DNA from 3 places in the Pelorhabdus sp. sgz311001 genome. Region 3 is predicted to be linked to each of the others. Evidence: riboswitches for the same ligand, from Rfam matches in the RefSeq annotation. Region 3 holds a riboswitch; each other region holds the start of a gene.

Region 1 (9,820 bases), on a different contig from region 3:
TTTGTTGTGAAAAGAATAGGGCCGTGGAATCTTTCAAACTCACCAACTTGTCGCCACCAGGAACCGCCATAATTACCTGCTAAATTCTCGTACTTTTTAAAAGCAGGATAATAGTGAGCAGGCAGCATTTCGCTATGAGTGTATACATCTACACCCGTTCCTTGCGTCTGCTCTAACAACTGCTCCAAATCTGTCAAATCATGACCAGAAATTAAAATAGCCGGATTTTCACGCACGCCAAGATTTACTTTTGTAATCTCTGGGTTGCCATATTTGCTCGTATTCGCTTCATCCAATAGCGCCATAGCTGCTACGCCTAGTTCACCTGTCTTTAACGTAAGGGCAACCAGTTCATCTACGGCTCGATCATGCAGTGTAGCATCAAGCGCTTCATAGATAAAAGCATAAATTGCGGGATTTTCTTTGCCAATCTGCAGGGCGTGATGCGTATAAGCAGCCATGCCTTTTAGACCATAAATGATTAATTCGCGCAAAGACCGGATATCCGCATTCGTTGTCGCCAATACGCCGATGCTATTCGCTTTTGCCAGCAGCGACTCTTTCGTAGAAACAGTAAAAGAAGCTGCATCAATCTCATCAGAATAACCGCTTTTCTTTTTTAAGGCGTCGCGCAGTTCCAGCATTTTATGAATTTGTCCTTCAATAGCTATCTCATCAAAATTCGCATTTGTAATAGTAATAAATAAACTTTTTAAAACTTCATGGTTTACTTCAGCCATTTCAGCCGGATTTAATTTTCCGTGAACAACCACATGAGCAATTCCCTTAACTGTATAGATGAGTAGATCCTGTAGTTTTGCTACTTCGGCGGTCTTGCCACAGACTCCCCGCACCTCGCAGCCCGTTCCCTTTGCGGTTTCCTGACACTGATAACAAAACATACTCACTAAAAAAACCTCCTCAAAATTATTTGAAAATTACTTATTTTGTGGACTATTAATAAAATTTGTCATTATAAGACAAAATCCCTCTTTTTTATCGTAAATTTTCCAAATTAAAAAAGCTGCCTTCGGCAGCTTTTTCATTAGGTTTCGATATACAATGTAGGTTTTCAACTGAGAAGCTCATCCGTTAGAAGCTGAGCCAACAGCAAGCCCAATTAGAAAAGCGGCGATATTATGCATAGCCTCATTATGCCGCTGCTCTTCAAGCTCTTGGCGATCTTTCCATGCTCGCCAGGATTCATGATCGCGCCGAGCCATTTCGCGCTCATGACGAGCCATCTCTAAATCATGTTGCCGCTCTCTTTCATGGAAACGTTCCATAAACCGTTCATGACGTTCTCTTTCCTCACGCTGTCTTTCCCGCCAATGACTCCGACTTTCAAAACTCCAACGCTGCATCGCTTCATTATGGCGCCGATCTTCCTGTGTATAAGCTTCATCATGACGCATCCGCCACTCGTCACCAGGCGATGCTTCGGAGGTACTCATAAACAATCCTGTTTGCATAATTCCGGCCAATAAAGAGAAAGCAATAAATTTCTTCGCTTTTTGATTCATAGTTTATCCCTCCACTATTTACTAATGTAAGTATAAACTAGAAATATGACAAAATTATGACTATACTACCCAAATAATGGCTTAGCTATATCACCGCTGCCCTTTAGCCTCATCCCAGGCTTTGGCCAACGCAGTAGCTGCTCCCTTTGGATCATCCGCTTCAGAAACGGCCGATACAACAAAAAAGCCTGCGATTCCCGTTTGGGCTAACTGCGGTATATCAACAAGTTTAACGCCCCCACCCACTACGACGGGAATGGGACTAAGCTTAGCCAATTTTGCGATTTCATCAAAGCTTCTAGTAATCACATTTCCACTGTGATCCATGCCGCAATCGGGTTTTGTTTTTGTTTCATGTAAAGGGCCAGCGCCAAAATAATCAATCTGACTCACATCAGCCGTTGTAATATAATCAAACAATTCATGCGTTCTAGCCGATAAGCCAACAACCGCATCTTTGCCGAGATATTCCCGGCAAACATCTACAGGAATATCAGTTTGACCAACATGAATCCCATCCACTTTTACACCAAGCTTTCTTGCCGCCAAAACAACATCTAAGCGATCATCAACAAGAAGGGCCACAGTGTTTGATTTACCAAGACTTTTAATAACATCGGCTGCCTGACGGGTTAGTTCAATCATTTCAGCGGCAGAAGCTACTTTCGAACGAATTTGCACACAAGTAAAACCAGCCGCCACAGCATCACGAACAATTTCTGCTACAGGACGCTTCTTCGTATTTTCTGGACCAACAACAAGATAGGCTGAAATATCTAAATTTGTTCTTATACTCATTTCTCATCCTCCAAAATTTCGTTGACCTTTTCCACCTTCGCCTGAATCATATTAGTAAAGCTAGGGCGTATATCAGCTTTTAGAACGACTTCGGTACGAATCCCCTTCGCCGCAAGTACAAAAGTTGCCGCTTTAACAACTTGCATCACGTCGTCCCATTCTCCTTCGATCTCAGTAAACATGGCAGTAGTACGATTAGGCAAACCGGATTCGCGAATGACTTTTACCACTTCAGCTACATAGGGAGCAAGTTCATCGCCTACGCCGCAGGGAGCAATAGCAACAGCAACTAAAGTATTCATCATTTATACCTCCTTAATATCAAAAGGATTATCAGCAATCTCGCTTGCTGTGGCCTTATATAATTCATCAAGAAACTGGATTTGAAAATGTCCTGGACCATCCACCTGCTCGGCCGCACGACGTCCCGCTAAATTGTAAATCGCTGTAGCGGTAAGCGCTGCAATAAAGGGTGATGCCGCTGTAAGATAAACTGCCGCAACACCGCCTAGAGAACAGCCTGCCCCAGTAATTTTAGTCAAAAAAGTTGACCCGCCTTGAGAAAAAGCAACGATGGCACCGTCTGTGATTAAATCGATTTCTCCTGATACAGCAACAGCGCCGCCCGTCCATTTCGCCAAGGCAACAGCTGCTGTTTGGGCAGTATTGACAGAGTCAGTCGAATCAACGCCGCGCACCTTTGACGCCTCAGTTCCTCCTGCTAAATTCCATAAACCAGCTAAAGCAATAATTTCTGAAGCATTGCCTCGAATGATACTCGGTTTATACTCTTTAAATTGAAGCAATAGTTTTGTTCTTAGCTCGCCAATGCCCACAGCAACAGGATCAAGCACCCAAGGTTTATTTGCCTCATACAAAGCTTTGGCGGTACGCGGCAATGTCTCCTCGTAAACGGGAAGAAGTGTGCCGACATTAATATAAGTAGCGCCGCCCGCCTTCGCTAAAAACTCCCCTTCATCAGGCAAATACACCATAGCCGCTGCACCACCGACAGCGAGCTGCGCATTTGCCACAAAATTGATTGTAACAGAATTTGTAATCGATCCTGCCATTGGATTTGTTTTCTGTACTGTTTCTACGGCTTGTATCATCTGCGCTTGAATACTTTTCTTATCGATCATTTTGCCCTCTTTCCATGCAAAAAAAATGCTCACCTGCATTCGGTAAGCATCTTTCGCACTGTCCTATTGCTTCCCTACGTCAGCGTTAACTAACAGGTTCAAAGGGTCAGGTTTTACCTTCTCAACTCTAAGGAGTCCCCCCGCAATCTATTATTTTCTATAACGTATCACTTCTCATCTATTCTGTCAATGTAGTATCTGCCGAGCAAAGTAAATGTTTCTCTGCCGCTTGGGTAAGATCCGCCACAAGATCTTGATACGCTTCGAGTCCCGCATGGAACCGTAAAATAAAGCCGTCCGGTAGCGGCGTAACTTGCCGCTTACCATGTACAGGCAGTACGAGTGACAAATGTCCGCCCCAGCTTTCCGCAATCCAAAACAGATTTAAAGCATCCATAAAAGCTTCAAGCTGTCGGCTCGCTAGATCAGAGCAAAAAACCACGCTAAACAAACCATTCCCTTTATGAAAATAATGCTGGAAGCGTTCATAGTAAGGGGAAGATATCAGAGTCGGCGACAGAACTTCGCGGGTAAAAGGCTGCTTGCTAAACCATTCTATCAGTTGCTGCGCTGTGGCAGCATGACGGTCAAGCCGCTCTGTAGCCGAATCGATACGATGATACAGCCGGGAACAGGTCGTTGGTGCTACTGCACCATTGCCAGCAGCGCGCAATTCATCGGAAATACTCTGCCAGTCACTTTCATGCTTCGTAATGACAACGCCTGATGGCGTATCGCCGTAACCGCCTTCATACTTCGTTGTAGCTTGTATAACAATATCCACGCCATAGTTAAGGGGCTTAAACCGAACATGGCTTGCCCAAGTATTATCCATAACAGTACGCAGATTTGCCGCTTTTGCTATAGCAATGATTCCGTCGATATCGGGAATTTCAAAAGTACCACTGCCCGGCGCCTCTAGATAAATCATGAGATCATCTCTATGGGGATACTCCTGATGCGCTTTGCATAAAACTGCCGAAAATTCTTCTTTCGATGCACCTGCCGGGTAACGAATCTGAGTGATCTTTCTTCTATTTAAATAACGTACCATCGGTCCATAGACGCAATCAGGAAGCAAAATTGCTTTCGGTGAAAAAGCGGCTAAAGTTGTCGAAATTGCCGACAAGCCTGATGGACAAATAACCGCTCCATAGCCATTATGAAGCGCCGCGATTTTTCTGCAGACAGCATCTGCTTCCGGCGTTTGAGGTATGCCATATTCCGCCCCGCCATAGGGTGCTTTGCCACATTCATCAGCGATACGATAGGCTTCCAGGGTAGGAAATAAAACAGAACTTTGGCCCCAGGAACCCGTTTGTGAAAACTGCGCTGCATCGCCAAGCCCGGCGGGATTGGGATGGCCGTGAACCTTATAAGGATTCATAACCGGTTCTTGCACCAGTCTGGTCTTGCTTGAGCACTGCATGAGAAAGTTACGCCTCGCCTCGCCCCGCATCGCAGCTTCCATTGTTTCATATTTCATAGTGAATTCTCCCATACCTTAATAACCGTCATTGTAAGCCTTATCAAACAAGGCCATATAGCCTTCCTTGGTTATAACTCGCGGATTGCTGTCATTCGAACCATTCTTCACCGACATTTCCGCCAGAAGTTCGAAATCTGCCTTGTCGATATTTAAAGACCGTATCCCAGGCAACCCGATTTTTTGCGACAAGGCCTTAATATGTTCAATGCCTTGTTGCGCAGCCTTCGCGTCATCCTGTTCGTCAATTCCCATAGCGCGGGCAATTCGTGCGTACTTATACTCCACCGATGGCAGATTGTATTCCATCACATAAGGCAGTAATATGGCGTTGCACATACCATGCGGCGCATCATACAGACTCCCCAAGGCTTCCGCCATGCAATGCACTGAAGCAACATCGGCATGACTAAAAGAAAGTCCCGCCAAAAGACTGCCCATCATCATTTTATCACGAGCCTCGCGATTCGTACCATTTGTTACGGCCTCCAGGATATTTTGCGCGATATATTCGACAGCGTACAACCCAACAGCCTCGGCAATTGGTTCCGTACAATTTGCTGTATAGCCTTCGATTGCGTGCGTCAGAGCATCAATCCCTGTAGCCGCGGCAACCATTGCGGGAACCGTAAATGTCAGTTCAGGATCGACAATAGCGACTTTTGCAGCAATTGCCGGGCTTTTTATGGTAAATTTGAACTTCTCTTTTGTATCAGTAATAACTGAGGAAAAAGTGACTTCACTGCCCGTACCAGCCGTTGTCGGAATGGTAATAAGCGGCAAACAATCATCCTTTATTTTATTCTTGCCTTGATAGTCGCGGACTTTTCCCCCTTGGCGCGTCAGGACAGCCACCGCCTTGGCCGCATCAATTGGACTGCCGCCGCCAAAAGCAACTAATGCATCAATACCCTGTTGTCTAGCAAGCTCAGCCGCCGCCTCCACATTGGTATCCTTCGGGTTCGCCTCGATAGCATCATAAGTAATAAAAGCCACGTCTGCAGCGGTAATAAGATCACTGATTTTCTGCAAAAGTCCCGTTGCCGCTAGACCTTTATCGGTAATAATCATGACTTTTTTTACGTTCAATAATCGCAGTTCTTCCGCCAAAACACTTACTATTCCAGCGCCATATCTAATTTTTGTCGGTAATAAAAATTCAAAGCAGTCGATCAATACATCCGCCCCCTTAATGTACTAACATACCACGAACAGGCTTTTTGCTTGACGCAGTCTATTTGTGTCATATTGTATATTCTCCATGATCAGGTTAAATCCTGGCAAAAAAGCCCAATTTTCTATTTTTCTAAAGGCTCACTTTTGTCGCTTTCCACTTCCACCAAATTCGTGTGCTGGGGATTGCCAAAAGCCAGAGGTGTTGGCGCATATTTCGTCAGAACATTAATGCAGCCGCGCCGATCAATCCCTTGTTCATCAGGCGTCCACCAGGCTCCTTGCGGTACTGATACAACACCTGGCATAATTCGAGGAGTTACTTTTACTGGTAAAACAATAATACCGCGAGCGTTGAAGACCCGGACATTTTCCCCAGCAACGATCTGTCGGCTTGCGGCATCAAGCGGATTCATCCAGACTTCCTGACGTCCTGCTTCCTCCATCCAGCGAGTATTATCAAAGGTCGAGTGGACACGGCGCTTATAATGATGCCCGATACACTGAAGCGGATATTCTTTTATCAAAGGATCTTCCGGTCCTTCCCAAGCCGTAATATATTTCGGTATAGCCGGAATCGTTTTTAGTTTCTCCATTTGCCATAGCCGCTGTGAAAAGATCTCGATTTTTCCTGATGGCGTTGGAAAAGGGTATTCTTGGGGATTATCAATTTGCTCTTGAAAGGCAATATAAGGCTCCTTGTAATAACGACGATAAATCCCTTTGGCCTGAAGCTTTTCAAACGACGGAAAATCAGGATCAACCTTTCGCGTTTCTGCCACAAGATACTGTAGCCATTCTCGTAAGGTACGCCCTGCTGTAAACACATCGTGCAGCCCCAGTTTTTGGGCCAAATCGCTAACCCAACTATAGCCATTGCGGCATTGGCCTGGCGGCTCTACCGCCTGATTTCCATATAAAACATAGTCGCCATAAAGCCAGGGATTGACTAGATCTTCCCGTTCCATAAACGTATCGGCAGGTAAAACAATATCAGCATATCTTGCGCTAGGTGTAAGAAAGTGGCCGTTATCAACAATCAATTCCGCTAATGCTTCATCTTCCAATAATTGAGCCGTACCATTCGTATCAGAGTGCTGATTTGTTAAACAATTACCGCCCAAGTTAAAAATTAGCTTAATATTAGAATTCAGTTTAGAAACCCCTCTGACCCCTGCTTCCGCTCCCATTTCAGTTCCCCGTACTAGCGCTTCAGTCCAAGTAAACATAGAAATTTGTGCTTTGCAAGGATTGGAAATTGGGATAGACGCAAGCGGAATGTCTTGGGCTGGTTTACCATGGCCTGAAGCCCAACCGCCCTTCCTGCCAACATTTCCTGTCATGGCCGCTAAGACAGTGCCACAACGAACTATTTGTTCGCCATAGGCATGACGCTGTGGACCATACCCTTGAATCAAAGCGCCTGGTCGCCTTGTGGCATATTTTCGCGCTAAAGCTGTAATCTGCTCGCGTGGTATTCCCGTAATTGATTCGGCCCATTCCGGAGTTTTTGCCTTTTTATCAGATCCCAATCCTAAAATATAAGCTTTAAAAGAATTTCCATCTGGAATATGCGGCGGCATGTGCTGCTCATCAAATCCCAGACAGTAGGTATCAAGAAATGACTGATCCTGTAAGTGTTCAGTAATCATGACATACGCCATTGCCTCTAAAAGAGCGCAATCCGTTGTAGGACGAATCGGAATCCATTGATCGGCCAGAGCTGCCGTCGTATTCGAATAGACGGGATCAATCGAAATAATTTCGGCCCCAGCTTGTTTAGCTTGCTTAAGATAAAAAGCCGTATTCGTACCGTGAATCGTTTCTGCCGGATTCCAACCTAAAAGAATAATCAGTTTTGAGTTTATCCAATCTTCCCGGCTACTTCCAGTGCGATTCGTTCCAAAGGTATAGGGAGTCGCATCTTCCGTACAGGCTGTGCTATACGTTCCATAATAGGAAAGAAAACCGCCGTAAAAACCTAGAAGTCTCGCCATCCAAACGCGTTCCGACGTTTTTCCGGAATTCCCTGTAGCATAATTTAAATAGATCGCCTCAGGGCCGTATTGCTGCATAATTCGCCTTGTCTGACAGGCAATCGTCTCTAAAGCTTCATCCCAACTAATTGGCGTAAACTTACCCTCGCCACGCTTGCCGATACGCTTTAAAGGCTGAGTTAAGCGATCGGGATGATACATATAATCACGATAAGAACGGCAGCGCAAACAACCACGCAACTGCGGATCGCCAGGCTTATCCAAAATCGTATCATCAGCAGAAATTTTTACAACCTTACCATCTTTTACATGGGTTTTAAACAGACAGCGGCCGCCACAATTTAAAGCGCCTGCCGTATAGACTACTTTTTCAGCCATAACCTACACCTCTGGTACCGATTTTACAATTCTAACTGAGACCATTATATATTGCCGTGACGATGCGGCGTGATGACCAGCGCCGGTTCCGTCAAGGATTTATCAACCATGCCCTTTGTCTGCGAAACTGAGCCATATTTTCGCTGCAACTCTTCTAGCAAGCCATAGTCTAACACCCGCATCGGACAAGCCGCTACACATGCCGGTTCTTTGTCTTGCTCCAGTAGATCAAGGCAAAAATCACATTTTCCCATTTTTCCTGTAGTCTGATCAAGCTGTAACGCTTCATAAGGACAAGCTGTCGTACACTGTTTACAGCCAACACACTTTTCCACTGCTAATAAAACAATACCATCTTCCTCACGTTTTCTTAAGGCGCCAGTAGGACATACCGCAACACAAACTGGTTTCTGGCAATGATTGCAGCTTAAAGAAGTCCAGAAAGCAAATACATTCTGGCGAATCACACCATCGACCTGCTCATATTCACCGCCGCAATATTCATAGACTTTCCGGTACAATTGCCCCTGAGGCAAATTATTTTTATCTTTACAGGCAATTTGACAGGTACAACAGCCAGAACAATGTTCTTGTGCAAAATAGAATGCCAATTGTTTTGTCATAAACTCTCTCCATCATATGAAAAAAGCGCCATGGCGCAAATTTCCAAATCAATTGCGCCATAAACGCTTTATATTTTATGTTTTATCGTTTCGCCTTACCTTCAGTAAAATCCTGCATTATCATCCTTTAAAACACTTATAAAGAATCAACTATAAGTCTAGTTTTTTAATAGTTTTCTTATCAGCGATTCCGGTAGGATTTAATCCATTGTCATATTGATATCTTTTTACAGCTACCTCCGTATTCCGGTCAAAAAAACCATCAGCCTGCCCTTCAAAATAACCAAGTTCTCTCAATTTCCGTTGTAGGATTACGACATCCGCGCCCGATATTTCATAGCTAAGCGTACGCTCAATATGAAATATTTGATCTTCTACTCTTACTGAAGTTCCTACTGGCACCCATTCATAAAGCTCTTCTATGTCCTTATTTCGCATTCGGATACACCCATGACTCGCTACCGTACCAATGCTCCATGGTTGGTTTGTACCATGAATTCCATATCCCCCCCAGGGCACACTAAGTGCTAAAAACCTTGTGCCAAACATATCACCTTTCCTATAGGATTTCCATACAATTGTCCAGTCGCCCACAGGCGTGGGTGTTTCATCTTTTCCAACTGCAATAGGATATGTTTTATACAAAGCGCCAGCGCTATATAATTGCAAAGTGAGATCAGGAATTTTGATAATGATCGTT
Region 2 (9,820 bases), 340 kb from region 3:
TGGTTTTTTCAGGGGCTGTACTATTTCTTGTTTGCTATCTTTTCTTAGGATTTGATTTGTCAGTTCGTAGATCTGTCTATGAATTGAGTGGTGTTATGCAGCGCGTTGGTCAGGGCGATTGGGCGGTGCGAGGGCGGCTTTTTTCGAAAGATGAAATGGCTTTTCTGACAAATTCGATTAACACTACGCTTGATTCTTTGCAGAAAATGTATGAAGAAGTGCAGCGGTCTCATGCTTGCATGGAAGAATGGAATAAAGAATTGGAGAAAAAAATTGCGGAACGAACTGCCTCATTACAGAGCCTATTAGACCATGCTGGACAAGGATTTCTTTCTTTCGGTCCTGATCTTACAGTTAATGAGGAATACAGCGCTGAATGTGAAATGATTTTTTCTGGCCCAATTGGCGGTAAGAATATTTCTGTATTGCTCTATCCGGATAATGAAACCGAGCAAGATTTTATAGTTAATCTCTTTGCTAAGGTCTTTACAGAACAACGTACGATGGTGCGAAAAACTTATCTTTCGCTTTTGCCAGAAGAAATTATGCTAGGAAATCGATCTATTGGGCTTGCCTATAAGCTAATTGAAGGCAAGAAAGAGCTTTGGGATCGAAGAATTATGGTGATTCTTACAGATCTTACTCTTCAAAAAACGATGGAACAGCAAATTCAGGCAGAGCGAGATGTTTTATCAATGGTGGTTCATGTTGTTACCCATGCCGATGACTTCTTTGCTGCTGTGAAGCAATATAATGCTTTTTGCCAAGAGGGGATCGGACAAAAACTCAAAGAAGAACAGACCACTACAGATATTTGCTCTGCCTTATTTCGAACGGTCCATACTTTTAAGGGAACGTTTGGGCAGCTTCGCATGAAGCACTTGATGGCAAAACTACACGAGATGGAAGATTGGTTAGGGAAGTTTTGCGCCCATAAAGCCGGAGCAAGCGATCAGGCTTTGCAAGCAACCCTTGCTGCTTTTCCACCTGCAACCTTACAAGAATGGCTGCAGGAAGATATGACGATTTTAAAAGAGATATTGGGAGAGAGCTTTTTTGAACAAGAAAATCGCTTGGTTATTGAAAGTGAACGTTTATTAGAACTAGAAGCGAAAGTGCAAGAGCTTTTACCGCCGGAAGAATGTCGTTTCCTACTTCCTGAACTAAGAAAGCTGCGGTATAAGCCATTTAAAGAATTATTGCAATCTTATCCTGAGTATACGGTAGGATTGGCGGAACGAAATGGCAAAGTGATTAAACCGTTTGTTATTGAAGGCGGCGAGAATCTCGTCGATCCAATTATTTATCAAGAATTTATTAAATCACTTGGTCATGTATTTCGAAATGCTGTAGTGCATGGCTTAGAGTCCTTAGAGGAAAGAATCGTGCAAGGGAAAGATGAAATCGGCCATATGCGTTGTTGGATCCATCACGATGCTGAGGGCATGAGGTTACATATTCGTGATGATGGCAGGGGAATGGATTCAGAGCAAATCAGCTCTATTGCGTTGCAAAGAAAAATTTGTACAACAGTAGAATTGGCAGGGATGGATGAGCAAAAAAAGTTGCAGCTTGTTTTTGCTGAAGGCTTTTCCGGCGCTCCCAAAGTTACTGAATTAGCAGGACGCGGTGTGGGACTTTCTGCGGTTCTAGCAGAGTTAAAGCAACTTCATGGGACCGTACAGATTCATAGTGCGATTGGACAGGGAACTGAATTTGTTTTCTTTTTGCCGCATAGAAAAGCGAGCGACGTAGATGGTTTTGCTATTAGATAAACGACATATAATATAAAGGAGAAAACTTATGGCAAGAATAATGATTGTAGATGATGCTTTAATGATGCGTACAGTGCTGCGCAAGATTTTTGAAAAAGCCGGGCATGAAGTAGTAGCGGAGGCCGTAAACGGCGAAAACGCCATACAAGAATATCCAAGATGCGGCCCGGATATTGTTACAATGGATTTAACGATGCCCGGATTGGGGGGGATCGGGGCATTAAAGGGAATTATGAAAATAGATCCTTTGGCAAAAGTCATTGTTGTAAGTGCCTTAGGTCAAAAACACGTAATCTTTGAAGCTTTGCAGGAAGGGGCTAAGAATTATATTATAAAACCGCTTCAGGCGGAGAAGCTTTTAAGTGCTATAGACATTGTTTTAAATGAGGCTAGTTTTTGTGAGGCAAAATAAAAATAGTAAGACTGCCTGGAACAAGGCAGTCTTAGGTGACGCTGCTTTTAGGAGATTCCTGAAAGCAGTTTTTTTATTATATTAAAAAATAGTTTGCTTTATGTTGGAACGTTTCGTCGGTAAGGGTATAAAGTTGATCAATCAGGCTGGAACGAAAAGTTCCGGGGCCACTCGTTTGAATGGCTGTTTCGCCGCAGACGCCTAAGAGCGTTGTAGCGAGCAAGGCGCTGCCCAGGATATTTTGACTTGCTAAAAAAGTGCCGATGAGAGCATTTAGCATGCAGCCTGTGCCAGTCACTAAGGACAGCATTTCGCAGCCGTTTTTCACAGCGTAGGTATGGTGTCCATCGGAAAGTAAATCAATTACGCCTGAAGCGACAACGACAGAAGTTGTTTTTTGTGCTAGGGCAGCTACAATGGCGGCATTTGCAATTAAAGTATTTTCGGTAATTTGATCTTGAATGCCTACATCAATTCCCAAAGCAGTGTTCTTTACGCCTGCCAAAGCTTTTAATTCCGACATATTGCCTTTTATGACAGAAGGGCGGCACTGCGTAATGAAAGTTTCGGCAAATTGAAGCCTTAGATTGCTGCAGGCAATGCCAACTAAGTCAATAATAATGGGGTGCTGTAGTGCTAAGGCTTTTTTTCCTGCCAGAGGAATGGATGCCATACGCGCATCAGTGATGTTTCCCAGATTTACAGCTAAAGAACCTGCTAGCGTTGTAATCGCTTCCACTTCTAAAGGATGTTCGGCCATAATTGGTTTAGCGCCTACGGCGAGGATCGCATTGGCGCAGTCATTGATAGAAATAGGATTTGTGATACAGTGAATTAATGGTTTTTCGTGACGAATTTGTTCCCTAATTGTAAGTAAATCAGCTACATTAAGCCTGGACTTTATCATAAATTTTCGCTCCTAAGTTGCGTTGGAAATTTACTAGCATACCAGATCGTTTCAGTGAATTTAAGAAGAAATAGGCGATTGTTCCGCCGATTAAAGTGCCGCACAGAAAAAGCGGTACATAGAAGAGCCAAGTAAGGCCAGTTTTGCCATAGATAAAAGCCATAACCGGATAGGATACGATTGCACCGATAATGCCTGTGCCAATGACTTCGCCCGCTACGGCGCCGAAAAGATTGCCTTTTGATACGCGATAGAAAACTCCTGATAAGAAAGCGCCAAAGACCGCACCTGTCAGAGCAAGCGGCGGGATGCCCATAAACATCATGCGAATGACCCCGATGAGCGTTGCGCAGAGCAGCGCATACCATGGACCTAGCAAAACAGCGCAAACAATATTGATAAAATGCGCCATAGGACACATGCCTTCAATGCGTAAAATGGGAGAAATGACTACACCAAGCGCGACTAGCATCGATAGCATAACTAATTTTAGTACCTTTGAATTTTTTTGCATAAAAAAACCTCCTTGAGTTTGGTCGGCAGCGACTCGCTCAGGAGAGTTCTTAAAAAAGGATATACTGATACACTAAATAGCTCTCCTGCGGTGTGCTGCAGGTCGGTCGAAGCTTAAAAGCTTCCTCTCAGCTTGAAACACAAGCTCCCTCGCTATTTAGTTGTCGGTTTGTTCTGACGCCGGACGCTCCTCCGTCATCTTTTCTTGTTGCCGGTAAATCAAAAAACAGGATAGACCGAAGCGGTTACCCTGTTTGTACAAGCGAAACTTTTCCTACGTTGGCATTATCCAAATCAGGTTTAAGGGTCAAAGTTTGATTACTTTTTCTCAGCCTGCACTACAAGCTCCCCTACTCAATTTATTTTCATTTATTGTAGCATAAGATGGCAAGAATCGCAATGAACAGCGCTGTTATTACTCTGACAAAATAGAAAGTTTTTTAAAAGATATAAAATAGCAGGAAACTGTCGAAAAGGTTCGAAAAAAATATAATGGAAAATCATAGAGAATCTTTAATAGATAGAGCAGGAACAAGGTTGTAGGAGGAAAACCATGAAATCCATTGAAATCATAAAATTACAGAGACGCTGTAACAAGCTAACAAAAATCAATGAGGAATTAGGGAAAAGCGAACAGATGTATCGCTTTTTAGCGGAAAATTCCCTGGATGTGATTTGGCAACTTGATGAAGCTTTTCGATTTGTTTACGTATCCCCTGCGGTTCAGCCTGTTTTTGGTTATCAGACGGAGGAGTTGATTGGACGTTCTTTATTTACTCTTCTTACAGCAGATTCGGTGAGAAAAGTGCAGAAAAAATATGAAGAGCGTAAAGCTTTGCCCCTTGAAGAGCGAAATAAGCAAAGTTTTATTTATACAGTAGAAGCTTATCATAAGGCAGGGTATACGCTTTGGCTGGAAGTGACAGTCAATCCGCTTTTGGATTCGCAAAAACGCTCCAAAGGATTTATTGGCGTTACGCGTGATATTAGCGAACGACGTAAAAATGAAAAGCTTATGTATCAATATGCTTTTTATGATTCGCTAACTAACCTGCCGAATCGTCGCTTTTTTGAAGCAATGCTGGAGCGAGCCGTAGGCGAAGGAACAAAATATAAACGTTTCTTTGCGGTGCTGTTTATGGATATTGATGATTTTAAGCAAGTAAATGATCGCTTTGGTCACAATACCGGTGATTTTTTATTACAGGTTCTGGCGGAGCGGTTTCGTCGTACCTTGAGAGCGAAGGATTTTGCCGCGCGCTTAGCTGGCGACGAATTTGTTGCCATTCTGTCTGATCTGTCTGAACGTGAGGAAGCGTATAGTATTGCGAATAGACTGCTAAATTATTGTTTAGAGCCGATCACAAGAGAAGACAGTCAAGTAGAAATTGGGATCAGCATTGGTCTAAGTTTTTTTCCTGATGACGCCGAAGGTGCTGCTGATTTGATTGCTTATGCGGATCATGCTATGTATGCAGCTAAGCGATCTGGCGGTAGAACCTATCTTTCCTATGCAAAGTAGAAAAATTTTAAAATCGAATTGAAATATAAAAGCCGGAAATCCAGTAACGGATTTTCCGGCTTGTTTTATTGTTGCGGTGTAGTGTTTCGGTCAGGAGCTTGAAAGGTTGGCGGCTGGGGATTTTTTATATCTTATGAATAGACTTAAGAGATTGGTCAAAGCTATCTATGTAAGGAGTTCATAGGAGGGATGATATGCCTAAAGAAACATTGGAAAAAGGGCGTCGCTTTATTACTGGCAATCAGGCAATCGCCTTGGCGGCGCTGGCGGCGAAGGCCGATGCCTTGTTCGGCTACCCTATTACACCGCAAACAGAGGTCATGCAGTATTGGACAAAATATGCGCCTGATTTTAATAAACTTTTTTTGCAGACAGAAGATGAGCTTTCAGCAGGCTATTACACGCTTGGCGCTGTAATGACAGGAAAAAAAGCTTTTACGAGTACAGCTGGACCAGGAAACGTATTAATGCAGGAACCGATGGCTATGGCTGAGATGATGCGTATTCCTGCTGTGTTTGTAATTCAGCAGCGCGGCGGCCCCTCTACGGCAACTGTTATTTATGGTCAACAGGAGACGACTCTGACTGCTTTCGGCGGCAATGGTGAGGGTCTTCGAATTGTTTATTCGACAGCGAGTCATCAAGAATTGTTTGATTATACCATTAAAGCTTTTAACCGAGCTTGGCAATATCGCTTTCCCGCCTATGTTCTTGGTGACGGCTACCAGGGGAAAATGCGCGAATCCCTTACGGTGTATGATCCAACTGAGGCGGGAATGGAACTTGTAAAGCCTTATCCCTTAGTGGGGAAGGACGCGGCGTCAGACTATGAACATTATCGTAATACCTATAATACGGAAGAAGAACTCTATGAGGTTTTGCAAGAGCATCTTAGCGCCTATCAAAAAATGGCGCCACAAATCGTGGAATGGGAAGAGGAGAATTGTGACAAGGCCGATGTTATACTGGTAAGCCATGGCATTGTAAGTCGATCCTGTCGGGCCGCCGCTAAAATTCTGCAACAAGAGGGGCGGAAAATTGGCTTTTTTCGGCCCATTACCTTACGTCCTTTTCCCGCTGAGCAAATGCGGCAAGCTGTTCAAAAAGCGAAACACCTCTTGCTATTCGAATCGGCCGAAGGACAGTTTTATCGGATGGTAACAGAAGCGCTTTATGGTCTAAATGTGCCAATTACTAAAGTGTTTCGCCCCGGTCTTGGTATTACGACGGAAGAGGTTTACCGGGAAACGGCAAAACTTGAAATATGAAAGGGTGAGTCCATGCAGGAATTAATTGAAGACCAGATTTTTCAGCCTGCTTTCCCTGCTTCTTGGCTGGAAACTTCTAAACCTCATAGTTTTTGTCCTGGCTGTGGTCATGGGATTGTTTTAAAATGCTTAGGACAAGCAATTGACGAACTGGGCATTGTAGATAAGCTGCTTTATGGCTGTGATATTGGCTGTTCCCTGCTTAGCTGGAATTTCTTTCAGGCCGACTGCGTACAGACCCATCACGGTCGAACAACTCCTTTTATTGCCGGTGCTAAGCGGGTTAGGCCAGATCTAGTGGGCGTGGCTTATATGGGTGATGGCGGTGGCTACGCCATTGGCAGTCAGCATTTAGTAAATGCTGTTTTACGTAACGAAAAAATTACGATTGTTCTTGTTAACAATGTGAATTACGCTATGACCGGAGGACAGATGGCGCCGACGACTTTGCCAGGGCAGGTAACGGAAACGAGTCCCTATGGCAAAAAGGTAGAAGAAGCGGGGCCGCCGCTTTTGGGACCGGAAATGGTAGCAGCTATTAGTCAAGAAGGCGCTTATGTAGCTAGAGGTACAATTTCTAATATTAAGCAGTTAACTAAATTTATCCGCAAGGGGTTAGAAAATCAAATGGCTGGTCGCGGTATTTCTTTTATTGAGGCTCTGTCATCCTGTCCGACAAATTGGAAAACCAATGCCGAACAAACCTGGCGATTTGTTGAAAAAGATATGACAGCCTATTTTAAGGTGGGCGAATTGAAATTGCCGGAAGCAAAGGGGGAAGAGCATGCACAAAATCCTTAAAATTTTGCTTGCTGGCGAAGGCGGGCAAGGAATTCAATCTATTGCGGAAATCGTTGCCGAAGCGGCAAATCGCGAAGGTAAAGAAGCTTTATATATACCTAACTTTGGTGTTGAGCAACGTGGTGGCATTTCTATGGCCTACTTGCAAATTACCGAAGCAGATGAGAAAATTGGCGCTCCTAAATTTGAGACGGCTGATATTTTGATCGCCTTAAGCGCCAGAGCGATAGCTAGGACACGCCATTATGCCGGAGAAGAAACTCTGTATATTTATGACAATTCGCTGATTGAGCCAGCGCAAGTTAATGATGAGATCATTGGTTTGCAGTATTTTGAGAGCACGCCACCTTGTCCGACCGATCAAGCCGAGATTAAAACGGCAGCAGAAGATTTAGGCGATAATCGAAGCTGTTTTTACTTTCATGAAGCAGAGAACGCGGAGAATAAGGAAAGAAAAATTCCGCGCAAGGTAGGACGAGTGATTGCCATTGCTGCTAATGATACGGCCAAGAATGAACTGCATCCTCGTGTTTTTAATATTATGATTTTAGGAACGCTACTTGCGGCGACTTCTATTATGCCTTTAGAAGCTGTTCAACGAGCGTTGGAAGAAAAACTCGGCCATAAATTTCAGAAGGATCCTAAGCTGCGGGAATTGAATGAACAAGCTCTAGCTAAAGGCTATGAAATGTTTGCTGCGCTGGTGGAAGGAGGCAAAAATGGCTAAAGAAGCGGACACCGCTACAAGAAAGATACAATGGAAGTCAGTTCGCTACGATAACCCACGGGGAATTTGGCTTGGATTTCCTGGTTTATGCAAGGGGTGTGGTTTGTGTATACAAAAATGTCCCACGAAAGTCATTGAATGGTCAAAGGAAGTGGGGGTCTATGGGACGCCTCGCGTAGAACCGCGGATTGAAGGCTGTATTGTTTGCGGTATGTGTCAAATGGTTTGTCCTGATTGTGCCATACGAATCGAAAAAAAATAGCCGGATGTTCCGGTTATTTTTTTTCGATTCGTATCAATGACTTTTTTACTTACTTTGGGCAGGACATTTTTTGTGCTATGGAAAATATAATTAGTTACAAAATATTGTTTTAAGATTAAACTGGCAGTAAGAAAGTATTTGGAGGTTCTATGAGTAGTGAAGAATTTAAAGCGGTTGTTTTATGTAATGAATTGGATTTAAACAGTATAGCCGCGCATTTTGGGATTAACAGAAAATGGAAATGGGAAGATTCCTTAGTATTGCAGGAGGAAGCGCTCAAGGGGATTATTAAAGAAACGCAGGGACGACGCGTGAGACTCTTTCATTTTGGCAGTGTTGTTTTTATTAATTGTGCCCATCATGAGATGACTGACTTGATTAATTATTTGCGGACCATTGATAAGCGGATTATCACAAAAGATCCCTTTAAATATATGGATGACTATAAAATTGAGATTGATGCCTCACAGGAGCCCATGGTAAAAAATGATTATATGTTGGCCGCAGCGGAAGCTGACTATCATCGGGAAATTGTTTCAACGATTCTGGCAAAATCAGTAGCCCTTGATCGAATTGAAACCAATATTGATACTTTGCTTGATGACGTCGAAGTCACCGTAGAGAGACTTCATGAGGGGAATTTAGTGGCCTCTGATGAAAAACTTGCCAAGATATCGGCAAGAATATTGGGTTTTAAGCTCAATACAATTTCGTATATCATGCTGTTGGATAAGCCGGAAGTCACTTGGGTTAATGAGGCAGCATCCGATCTTTATGCCGAACTTAGCCAAATCTTTGAGCTTGATGATCGGCGCGATATTGTCAATCACAAAACGCAGGTACTTATGGATATTACGGAGTCTTTCTCCAATTTAACCCATGCGAAACGCGGGACAAAATTGGAATGGGCGATTATTATATTAATTGTCATTGAAGTCATTTTGTCACTGATCGATAAAATTAAATGGTAATTGGCAGGGGCTGTGCAAAATTAAAATTTTGTACAGCCCCGTTTGGTATTCTTAATTAGTGAACTGGGCGCCATTGTGACAGTTCTTTACGGAAAATTTTGCATGTCCCATGATACCAATAGACACAATCATTGCAGCGTTGTTTAAAATCTTGTGGCGATACATTAAGCAGCGAATAACCATATCCCATAGCGTTTATAATATGTTCGAACTTTTGACATTCTTCGGCGATTTTAAGCAGGATTTCTTCAGGGTATTCTTCATCCATTGGCTGAATCTCACTTCCTTACATGCTATGGTTTTAATATAACCTTGATGCAGTTATCAAGGCGGTGATCAAAGAGCTCATAGGCTTTTTTTCCTTCATTAAGAGGGAGGCGATGCGTAATAATATCAGTGGCGTCAAACTTGTTTTGTTCAATCAGTGCTAGAATTTCGTCCATATAAGATTGGGCTGGACACTGCCCCATTTTTAACGTAATGTTGCGGGAAAAGAAATCGCCAAAGGGAAAGTTATTATAGCGCATTCCGTAAACGCCGACGACTGATACAGTACCGCATTTTCTTACGGCCTGAGATGCCATCTCAATCGCTGATTTGGACCCGCCTTGCAGCATAAGTAAGGTTTCAAGCTCTTCAATAGGTGACATGACGCCATCCAT
Region 3 (9,820 bases):
ATCCGTCAATCGTTTATCCATGGGCTTTCTCCTTTTCAACAGCTTCTAACAGAGCAGCAAGTTGTTCATCATCAATTGGCTTTTTCAGATAAGCATAAATGCCAAGGGCCTTGGCCTGCTCTTGAATCTCTATATCAGCCATGGCACTGACAATGATAATTTTTATGTCTTCGTGAGTTTGAAGAATTTGTTGCGCCGCTTCAAGCCCATTCATAACGGGCATCGTAATATCAAGTAAAATAACATCAGGAAGTGCTTTTGCACACTGTTCTATAGCCTCTTGCCCATCATGAGCAATACCACAGACTTCATAATCTAGTTTTGCCAAAAGATTAGATAACACATAGTGAATCATTGGTGAATCGTCACAAATTAGCACACGCAACTTCATGAATTCGTCTCCTTCGCTATTTTTGAAATGGAACAAGCTGATGGATTCTCTTAGCCATATCTTTTAAGTGAATCACTTCGTCAGCCAAGCCAGCATCAACAACACTGCGGGGCATGCCATAAATAACAGAGCTTTCCTCGCTTTGGGCCAAGCAATAGCAATTACAGGCTTCTTTCATCCGACGAACGCCGTCTAAGCCATCATTTCCCATGCCTGTCAAAATTACAGCAAGTATTTTCTGTCTAGGAAAAGACCGAGCTATCGAATCAAATAAAACATCTGCAGCCGGACGTACTCCCTTAACTAAGGGGGTATTCAAAAGCTCTACCGTCTTACGGCCTCGCTCATTTTTTACAGTCATGTGCCAGCCGCCAGGCGCTACAAGAATATGACCTGGCAAAACCGTTTGACCGTTTGTTGCTTCCTCAATCGGCAATTTGCATACTTTACTTAAAGAACCTGCTAAAAGTCTTGTAAAGTCAGGCGGCATATGCTGCACAATTAAGACAGGACAAGAGATCCTGTCAGGAAGTCCTGAACAGACTTCATTGAGAGCCGCTGGTCCGCCTGTAGATGCAGCAATTAAAATAAAATCAAATGCCACAGGCTCACCTCAGTTTTCTTCAAATTATAAAAACGTTTCGACAGGATCCTACTAATTTCCTGCCCTGAAGCAGTACTTACTAAAATAATCGCTCTATTTCTTTAGGAAGTGACTTGCTCAACGAACAAGGTATCAAGTATAATTAGACTTGATGTTACAAGGAGGCTGTCACATTGAAATACATTTATACACTTGCACTTGGTTTTGTTTTATGGCATTTCAGCTATTTGGTCTATTCTACAATTTACAGCTTAACAGTTATGTTTTTTTACCCATCCAACGAAACCCTTGACTTAGCAGTAAAAGTTATTCTAGTTCCCCTCTGTTTCTGGGGGGCTTATCGTATGGTAACAAAAGAACTTTCGCGTCGTCAGGCTGGAAAAGAGAAAAAAGATCCGGCGAAAGCCAAATAACTTTATAGCTGTAAATAGCCCCGCTGCCCTAGGCAGTGGGGCTATTTCTGTCTAGTATCATAGCCGCGATTTTACCATAGGGTCCTGCCCAAGTAATATCTTTAAGTTCAGAACAAGTCAACCAACGCTTAACAGGAGAATTGGCAGCAAGCTCCTTGGGAATCACTTTGGCGCTATAACAATACACTTCCAAGTACCAGCGAATATGGGAAAAGGTGTGAGTCAGCGCACAAAGAAACTCTCCCGTTTCAAATTGAATTCCCTGCGTCTCCCAAAAAGAAGCATTCTCCGCAAGAACTTGCGGCCTTTCTAGCTCTTGCGCCGGAAACTGCCACATACCCGCTAAAAGTCCCGTCTTAGGCCGTTGTATTACTAAATATTTTTCTTTATAAACAATCACTGACGCTGTAACATAGACAGAACGCGGCTGCTTTTTGGGCCGCTTTATGGGCAGTTCTTTTGTCCTTTCAAGCTTAAAAGCCTCACAATATACAGTTAGCGGACAAAACTGACACCGCGGGTTACCTGGTATACATACAGCAGCCCCTAAATCCATTAGTGCCTGGTTAAAGTCGCCAGCTTCGCCTTGAGGTAATTGATCGTGAACTAGTTTAGTAATTTTTCGTTTTACTGCTGTTGTACTAATATCTTCCGCAACAGCAAAAAGACGGCTGAATACGCGCATAACATTGCCATCCACAGCAGGACAATCCACTTGAAAGGCAATACTGGCAATCGCACCGGCTGTATAGTCGCCAACACCAGCCAATTTTTTGATTTCAGTTGGACAAACGGGAATTTTCCCGCCGTAAGCAGCAGCTACTTCCTGTACGCCTTTATGAAGATTACGCGCCCGACTGTAGTAGCCAAGGCCTTGCCAGTATTGCAGAACTTCTTCTTCTGGCGCAGCGGCCAAACTCTCAATAGTCGGAAATCGGGATAAAAAACGCTCAAAATAAGGAATAACCGCCTCCACCCGCGTCTGCTGCAACATAATTTCAGATACCCATATTTTATAAGGATCTTGATCTCGCCGCCAAGGAAGATCTCGCTTTTCCGCTTTGTACCAAGTTAATAAAGCTTTGGCTAGCTCCATGATCTTCCCCCTTACCTCTTTTAATAAAAAATTCAATACAGTTTATTATAGTAAAAAAGACTCGTCTCGTAAAGACAAGTCTTTTTTATCTTATATAAATATTCCTTAATAAAGATTTATTAGGCAAAAATTAGTCTTTTACAGTGACCTCTTCACCGTTTAAAATCTTATTCATATTGCGCATAGCGCACATCTTACCACACATCGTACAAGTTTCTTCTTCTTCTGGCGCCGATTCCTGACGATAGCGTCTGGCTTTTTCGGGATCAATGGCTAAATTAAACATGGTCTTCCAATCCACATCGGCTCTTGCTTTGCTCATTTTATTATCCCAATCTCTAGCTCCATGAATGCCTTTGGCAATATCAGCCGCATGAGCAGCAATTCGCGAAGCGATAATACCTTCTTTCATATCTTCTAAATTAGGCAACCGTAAATGTTCCGCTGGTGTCACATAACAGAGAAAATCGGCGCCGTTAGCTGCAGCAATAGCACCGCCAATAGCGCTAGTAATATGATCATAGCCAGGAGCCACATCAGTCACTAGTGGTCCCAACACATAAAAAGGAGCACCATGACAGAGACGTTTTTCTAGGACCATATTCGCCGCAATCTCATTGAGAGCCATATGACCGGGTCCTTCAATCATGACCTGTACATTTTTCTCCCAAGCACGCTTAGTAAGCTCTCCTAAAGTCATCAGCTCAGCAATTTGAGCTGCATCAGTTGAATCATGAATCGAACCAGGGCGGCAAGCATCGCCTAAACTAATTGTCACATCATAGCGGGCGCAAATATCAAGTACGCGATCATACTGCTCATAAAAAGGATTTTCCGCTTGATTCAATTCCATCCAGGCAAACAGCAGCGAACCGCCGCGGGACACAATATTAGTTAAGCGACGATTGCGTTTGACTCGTTCGGCTGTCGCCCGGTTTAAACCACAGTGAATCGTCATAAAGTCTACGCCATCGGCTGCATGGCGTTCCACGACTTCAAAGAGCTGGTCGGCTGTCATATCCTTTAGGTCTGCATCATGCATGCCAACAGCATCATACATCGGCACAGTTCCGATCATGGCTGGCGAATAGTCCAGCACGCGGCGACGGAACTCCTGCGTCTTGCCGTAACAGCTCAAATCCATGATGGCTTCCGCTTTTAATTCAACGGCTTTTTTAACTTTTTCCATTTCGCTATCTAAGTCGCAACAATCTTTCGATACGCCTAAATTTACATTAATCTTTGTCCTCAGTCCTTCACCGATGCCTTCCGGGCTGAGGCTTTTATGATTCTTATTAGCAGGGATAACTACTTTGCCTGTCGCAATAAGGCCTCGCAACTTTTCAACATCCATGCCTTCTTTTTGTGCGACAACTTTCATTTGTTCGGTAATAATTCCTTGTCTCGCTGCATCCATTTGCGTACTATAAGTCATAGTAACACTCCTTCTATTGTTATTTAAGCTTGCTTCATATTTCTTCGAATCTCAATAACTTTGGCGGCAATATCGTCAGCGCCGACAATCTCGGTTACCAAGGCAATACACTTTGCTCCATGAGCCGCAACTTGATTAATATTATCAGCTTTAATACCGCCGATTGCGACAAAAGGAAGATCAATCTCTTTTACGACATAATCAAGATAATCAAAACCAACTGGACTGCACACATCTTTTTTCGTTTTAGTAGCAAAAATTGGACCAACGCCAATATAGTCAGCGCCCCGTTTGACGGCATCTTGCGCTTGCTGTGGCGAATGGGTAGAAAGACCGATTATCATATCAGGTCCCACAATTTGACGGACCAATTCAATTGGTAGATCTTCTTGTCCAATATGTACCCCGTCAGCTTTCACAAGTTTGGCAATTTCAATATCGTCATTTACAATAAAGGTCGCGTTATATTCTTGCGTAAGAGCGCGAATCTGGCGACATTCTTCATACTTATAGCGCTGCTTTTTCTCTTTTTCCCGATACTGAATAATTTGAATGCCTGCTTTTAACATGGCTGTGACAATATCTATGTTGCTACGGCCTTGGGAATAAACTTCACCAGTCAATCCATACAAGTCTGTTCCCAAACAATCTTGCTTTTTCATAAAAATACTCCTTTCCCTAAATCATGCCTAAAGCGTATCGCAAAACTACATCAGCCTGTTTAGCCGCTGCCACTGCCACACGCGGCGCTAAAGGCGGCTGATCCACTCCTACACCTGTCACTAAATCACCAATTAAAAAGAAACGTTCTTTTATCTGGTGAATCGTAATCGCGTCACTGTCGCCCATGCCCGCAAGTCCGGAAGCCCCTACAAGCAGTTTGTCGGAAGAAAGCAACGCTTCAATAACTTTCTTCTTATATTCGGCCTTATCAAAGGCTTCAATGACCACATGGCAATCCGCAAAAACCCTGCTAAAATCATCAGTATCCAGTTTTTGAGCTACTGTATGAATTTGCGCCGCCGGATTAATGGCCGTCAAATTTTCCCGCAGCATCTCAACCTTTAAAGAACCAATCTGCCGGGAAAAGTAGTATTGACGATTTAAGTTGCTTGGCTCAAGCACATCAAAATCAGCAATCGTAAAATCGATAAAACCACTGCGCACTAAATGAACGGCGCAGTTCGAACCAAGCCCGCCAGCTCCGGCTATACCAATTTTAAAACTTTGAATCTTAGCTAAAGCCTCACAGCCAATCATTCTCGCCAAAGACGTTTCGAAAGCGTTCACAAGAGACCTCCTTTACCTGCTCCAAAGGGGCTGCCAATCTTTCATAACTGGTTGACAACCTTGCCGTAAGATAGCGTCTTTCATGGCAGATACATCCCGTTCATCCGACGTGTCGAACTGACCCGCATTTTTCTGATGCGCTATATGTCCGCCGACAACAGTACAAGCCCCTGCCGACATTTTAGTTACACCGATTCCCATCATATGATCCCGCATAACTGGAGTTTCACGCGATGACATCGTAATACCAGAGTAAGGCATAAATAATCGATAGGCCAAAATATATTGGACCAAATTTTTATCGGTCACAGCGACAGGTGGCTGAAATTCACCCGTATGAGGCCGCATGCGGGGAACCGAAATACTCACATCTACCGCCGGATACTTCGTCTGCAAATACATTGCATGAAGCCCTGTTTTAAAACACTCCTGCCGCCATTGATCGAGTCCAAGCAAGGCCCCGATCGAAACCGACGCCATGCCGCTTTGACAAGCCCGTTCCGGCGCATCGAGGCGAAAGCGGTAATCTTTTTTCGGTCCTTTCAGATGTAGTGTATCATAAAGCGCCGCATTATAAGTCTCCTGAAACATGGTCATATTATCAACGCCCGCTTGGACAAGCTGTTCATATTCTGCTTTGGTCAAGGAGTAAACCTCAATGGAAATAGAGGAAAAATATTTCCGAAAGATTTTAGTACATTCTTCCATATAGTTCACTGAAGCAATCTGCGGTGCATCTCCCGTTAAAAAAACAATATGTTTTAATCCGGTTTTTGCTACAGCTTGCGCCTCAAGCGCTACTTCTTCTAAGGTTAAATGATTGCGTTTGAGCTCCGTATTTAAAGCGCTAAAGCCACAGTAGCGGCATTGATTGCTGCAAACATCAGATACGTAAATTGGCGTAAACAATAGAATCGTTCTGCCGAAGTGGCGTGCTGTAAGATCCTTAGCCTTCTGCGCCATAGGCTCTAAAAAAGCCTCCGCAGCTGGCGCTAACAACTTCATATAATCGGCTAAGGAGAGATGATCCTTGCGCAATACCTGCGCTACATCCTGCTCCGACACAGCGGCAAAAAATGCCGGAAAATCAAAGGAATCATACTCTTGCAGGGCGTCAAAGACGCTACCCTTATTCATGTAAAAACCCTGTAAGCGGCGACGACGCTCGCGCTAGAGTCTGATCTACGCCTAACCCAGCTAAAAAGGCCTGTCGTCCGGCGGCTACTGCCTGACCAAAAGCTTTTGCCATTAAGAATGGATTGGGAGAACTAGCAATCGCCGTATTCAGCAAACAAGCTGACGCACCCATTTCCATAGCTTCTACGGCATGAGACGGCGCTCCAATCCCTGCATCAACGATAATCGGGAGTGAAATCTCCTCAATGAGAATTCGAATTAGTTCTTTCGTTTTCAAGCCGCGATTGGTGCCAATCGGCGCGCCTAAAGGCATAATAGCAGCAGCTCCGGCATTTACTAACGCTTTTGCCACCATTAAATCGGGGCTGATATAAGGCAAAACCACAAAACCTTCTTTCGCTAAAACCTCGGCAGCTTTTACAGTTTCATAACCATCAGGCAGCAAATACTTACTGTCAGAAATAACTTCAATTTTAATCCAATTCCCACAGCCGGACGCTTTTGCTAAACGAGCCAGACGAATCGCTTCTTCTGCTGTTCTAGCGCCTGATGTATTGGGCAGTAATTGCATATGATCTGGTATATTTTCTAAAATATTATCTTGTTTTGCTTGAAAATCAATACGCCTGAGTGCCACTGTAATCACTTCGGCGCCAGATGCCTCGGCAATAGCCGGTATCAACCTATCATCACTATATTTCCCTGAGCCAATAAATAAGCGACTAGAGAGCTTTCTCCCGCCAAGTTCAAAAAAATCTTCCTGCTGTTGCATAATTAACCGCCTCCGACAAAGCGCAACACTTCAATCGTATCTTGATCTTTAACAATTGTTTGAGCCAATTCGTCGCGCTTTATAATTGTTTGATTTAATTCCACTATGACTGTGTCCAAATTGATTTTTTGCTGCAATAATAACTCTTCTAGTGAAACTTCTGTTGCAAAAACAACCTCAGCTCCGTTCAAACGGATTTGCATTCGCCTCACCTCACTTGCTAAAAAATCGCAAATAAAAAAGCTCGCGATCCAACATAGGCGCGAGCTTAAACCAAGCTAAGTGCGTGCTTCCCTACGCTGGTATTAACCAGATCAGGTTCAAAGGGTCGAAAAATCTTTCTCTCAGCCGCCAACCGGCTCCCCTAGCGAACTATTAATTTATCTGTATTATAGTACAGCCTTATCGCTTTGTAAAGAACTATTGACTGCTTCCCTGTGCCTGATTTGTATCTTCGGCAAATTCGCTAAGGGCCTGTAAAATTTTAAACTCAGGCTCTTTTGCCAAAGAAGCGATAAAAGCCCGACGAACATCAGGCTGGTTAAAAAGTTGCACAAGCTGCGGCCTTACTTCCGGACTTTCTAAATGCTCTGCCAAAACCTTAGCAACCTCCGGTCGCTTTAAATACTCCAACATTTCCTGGCTTCCCTCGGGCGATTTCAGATAGCGCAAAACCTGCGCCGCCAACATATCTTGTATGGCTGGATTATCCATGCTTGTTTGTACAAGTGTCATAACAGCTCGCTGTTGAATATAATGACGGTCAAGCCACAGAAAGCTGCCAACTGCGATAAGTAGGCCTGAAATGAGCCCTACTAATATACTGCTAAAAATTTTTCCCCGCACTTTCTTCACCTCAATCTTCTGCTTCACTTCTTACCATACCCGCTTACGTTTTTTTTATTCTTCGTATAACTCTTGTAAGTTTAGGCTATAGTAAGAAAAACAATAGGAAAGAAGGATGGGCAATGACTTTTAAAGATATGGCCAATTCTGAGCCGCAAAAAAAATCGCGTCCGGCAGAAGCGTCAGTGCAAAAATCAGCAAAAACAGATACTGAGACTGTCAAAGAACAGAAAAAGTTCCCCTGTAAAAACTCTCTGCCAACTTAAAAAGAACAGTCAGGCTCAATTAAGCAGCCTGACTGTTCTTTTTATTGGTTTGAGACAAAACGACTCAAAAACGCATAAGCTACAAAAAAGCTATGGTGGTGAAACTATGCGACTGAAATGCCCCAAATGCCAGAAAAACTATTTTTGGGGTAAAGGCTGCGCCTACCCTTATCAATACTTTCATACATGTCGCCGCTGGTGGTGGAATTACCATCCCTACTGGTGGAATTACTTCTACTAAAAGGGACTTACGCCATCTCTTCCATTAACGAAAGCACCGAACTCGGCTGACTCAAGTTTCTGGCGATAAGTGTTCCCTGCGCCAAAGCGGGCAAGGATTCCTCTAATGTCATTCTATCAGTCTGATAGATAACGCCAAGCGGAATTTTATCACCCCATTGCCCGGCAATGGCGCTAGCCTTAGCAAAATCAGTTTCATCATAATCGGACAAGGTATCCACTTTGTAGATTCTCTCTTGATACCATTGATACGTATTAACATGATTAAATGATACGCAAGGTTGCAGAATATCGACAACAGCAAAACCTTTATGCTGAATTGCCATAGCCATCGTTTCGCTCAAATGCGCCAGGTCGGCTGAATAGGATCTAGCAACAAAAGTCGCGCCAGCCTGCAAAGCAAGTTGAACAATGTTTACAGGCTTTTCTAAATTACCTAGCGGCGGCGGTGTGAATTTCGTTATCGCCCCTAGATCACTTGTAGGCGAGGCCTGTCCTTTAGTTAGGCCATATATCTGGTTGTTATGAATAAAATAGGAAATATCTAAATTTCGCCGTGCTGTGTGGATAAAATGCCCCATTCCAAGGCCCATGCCGTCGCCTTCGCCGCCTTCGGCAATTACAGTCAGCTTATGATTAGCTAACTTCAATCCTGTAGCCACAGGCAGCGAACGACCGTGAAGCGTTTCAATACGGTATGTATTCACATATTGACTTATTTTGCTGGAACAACCGATTCCTGTAACGAGAGCCGTCTGTTCCGGATCTAATTCAAGCAGTTGAAAGGCTTTTTTCAAAGCGGCATGAATACCAAAATTACCACAGCCTGGGCACCATGTAGGAACATAAGGTAAAGTATATTGATCCATTATACTAGCACCTCCTTGATTTTATCGGCGATAGCTTTAACACTAAATGGTCTAGAGTCATATTTAAAATAAGTAAAATCTGGTTTTATTCCGGTATAAGAACCCAAGAGCAAGCCAAGCTGTCCTGTTTTGTTGCCTTCAATCAACAATGTTTTTTTCGCCTTTTGTAAAACAGCCTCAACGGCCGCTGTGGGAAAAGGCGAAGGATACAAAACTTGTAAATAATTCACAGAAACTCCTTGTTGCGCTACTTCATCCATCGCTGCTAAAATCGCGCCTTTAGAAGATCCCCAACCAATCACCGTCAAATCGGCCACCTCAGGACCGTGCAGTTTGACAGAAGGAATTTCCTTAAGCAAATCTTCAACCTTATTAAATAGCTTATCAGTACCTTTTTCCGTAATGCTTGGTTCTTCTGCCGCATATTCCCGGTTTCCCGAGCTATAAAATCCGTCAGCGCC

What was found. Region 3 has a riboswitch for thiamine pyrophosphate ahead of thiS (sulfur carrier protein ThiS). Riboswitches for the same ligand answer to the same signal wherever they lie in the genome.
Region 1: linked by a shared signal. The riboswitch ahead of thiM (hydroxyethylthiazole kinase) and the one ahead of thiS (sulfur carrier protein ThiS) in region 3 are both predicted to bind thiamine pyrophosphate.
Region 2: linked by a shared signal. The riboswitch ahead of thiW (energy coupling factor transporter S component ThiW) and the one ahead of thiS (sulfur carrier protein ThiS) in region 3 are both predicted to bind thiamine pyrophosphate.

Annotation. Positions count from the first base shown of each region.
Region 1 covers NZ_JBVXUT010000005.1:161,258-171,077, forward strand. Annotated here, with positions in the region: gene hcp (hydroxylamine reductase) at 1-908, opposite strand, end outside; gene AC0MXB_RS13535 (hypothetical protein) at 1,086-1,523, opposite strand; gene AC0MXB_RS13540 (thiamine phosphate synthase) at 1,614-2,321, opposite strand; gene AC0MXB_RS13545 (MTH1187 family thiamine-binding protein) at 2,318-2,626, opposite strand; gene thiM (hydroxyethylthiazole kinase) at 2,627-3,463, opposite strand; TPP riboswitch at 3,517-3,615, opposite strand; gene AC0MXB_RS13555 (trans-sulfuration enzyme family protein) at 3,642-4,949, opposite strand; gene AC0MXB_RS13560 (iron-containing alcohol dehydrogenase) at 4,968-6,125, opposite strand; gene AC0MXB_RS13565 (DMSO/selenate family reductase complex A subunit) at 6,248-8,497, opposite strand; gene AC0MXB_RS13570 (DMSO/selenate family reductase complex B subunit) at 8,542-9,120, opposite strand; gene AC0MXB_RS13575 (L,D-transpeptidase family protein) at 9,271-9,820, opposite strand, start outside.
Region 2 covers NZ_JBVXUT010000001.1:365,741-375,560, forward strand. Annotated here, with positions in the region: gene AC0MXB_RS01880 (ATP-binding protein) at 1-1,775, shown strand, start outside; gene AC0MXB_RS01885 (response regulator) at 1,804-2,187, shown strand; gene thiM (hydroxyethylthiazole kinase) at 2,264-3,094, opposite strand; gene thiW (energy coupling factor transporter S component ThiW) at 3,075-3,608, opposite strand; TPP riboswitch at 3,861-3,969, opposite strand; gene AC0MXB_RS01900 (diguanylate cyclase domain-containing protein) at 4,161-5,129, shown strand; gene AC0MXB_RS01905 (transketolase C-terminal domain-containing protein) at 5,324-6,397, shown strand; gene AC0MXB_RS01910 (thiamine pyrophosphate-dependent enzyme) at 6,410-7,198, shown strand; gene AC0MXB_RS01915 (2-oxoacid:acceptor oxidoreductase family protein) at 7,182-7,925, shown strand; gene AC0MXB_RS01920 (4Fe-4S dicluster domain-containing protein) at 7,918-8,187, shown strand; gene AC0MXB_RS01925 (RMD1 family protein) at 8,337-9,158, shown strand; gene AC0MXB_RS01930 (hypothetical protein) at 9,214-9,426, opposite strand; gene AC0MXB_RS01935 (zinc-dependent alcohol dehydrogenase) at 9,452-9,820, opposite strand, start outside.
Region 3 covers NZ_JBVXUT010000001.1:707,832-717,651, reverse strand. Annotated here, with positions in the region: gene AC0MXB_RS03725 (chemotaxis protein CheX) at 1-21, opposite strand, end outside; gene AC0MXB_RS03720 (response regulator) at 14-391, opposite strand; gene AC0MXB_RS03715 (CheB methylesterase domain-containing protein) at 408-995, opposite strand; gene AC0MXB_RS03710 (hypothetical protein) at 1,169-1,408, shown strand; gene mutY (A/G-specific adenine glycosylase) at 1,437-2,504, opposite strand; gene thiC (phosphomethylpyrimidine synthase ThiC) at 2,635-3,939, opposite strand; gene thiE (thiamine phosphate synthase) at 3,963-4,601, opposite strand; gene thiF (sulfur carrier protein ThiS adenylyltransferase ThiF) at 4,618-5,229, opposite strand; gene thiH (2-iminoacetate synthase ThiH) at 5,242-6,366, opposite strand; gene AC0MXB_RS03680 (thiazole synthase) at 6,359-7,138, opposite strand; gene thiS (sulfur carrier protein ThiS) at 7,141-7,341, opposite strand; TPP riboswitch at 7,413-7,514, opposite strand; gene AC0MXB_RS03670 (HEAT repeat domain-containing protein) at 7,559-8,011, opposite strand; gene AC0MXB_RS03665 (hypothetical protein) at 8,107-8,250, shown strand; gene AC0MXB_RS03660 (2-oxoacid:ferredoxin oxidoreductase subunit beta) at 8,499-9,359, opposite strand; gene AC0MXB_RS03655 (2-oxoacid:acceptor oxidoreductase subunit alpha) at 9,359-9,820, opposite strand, start outside.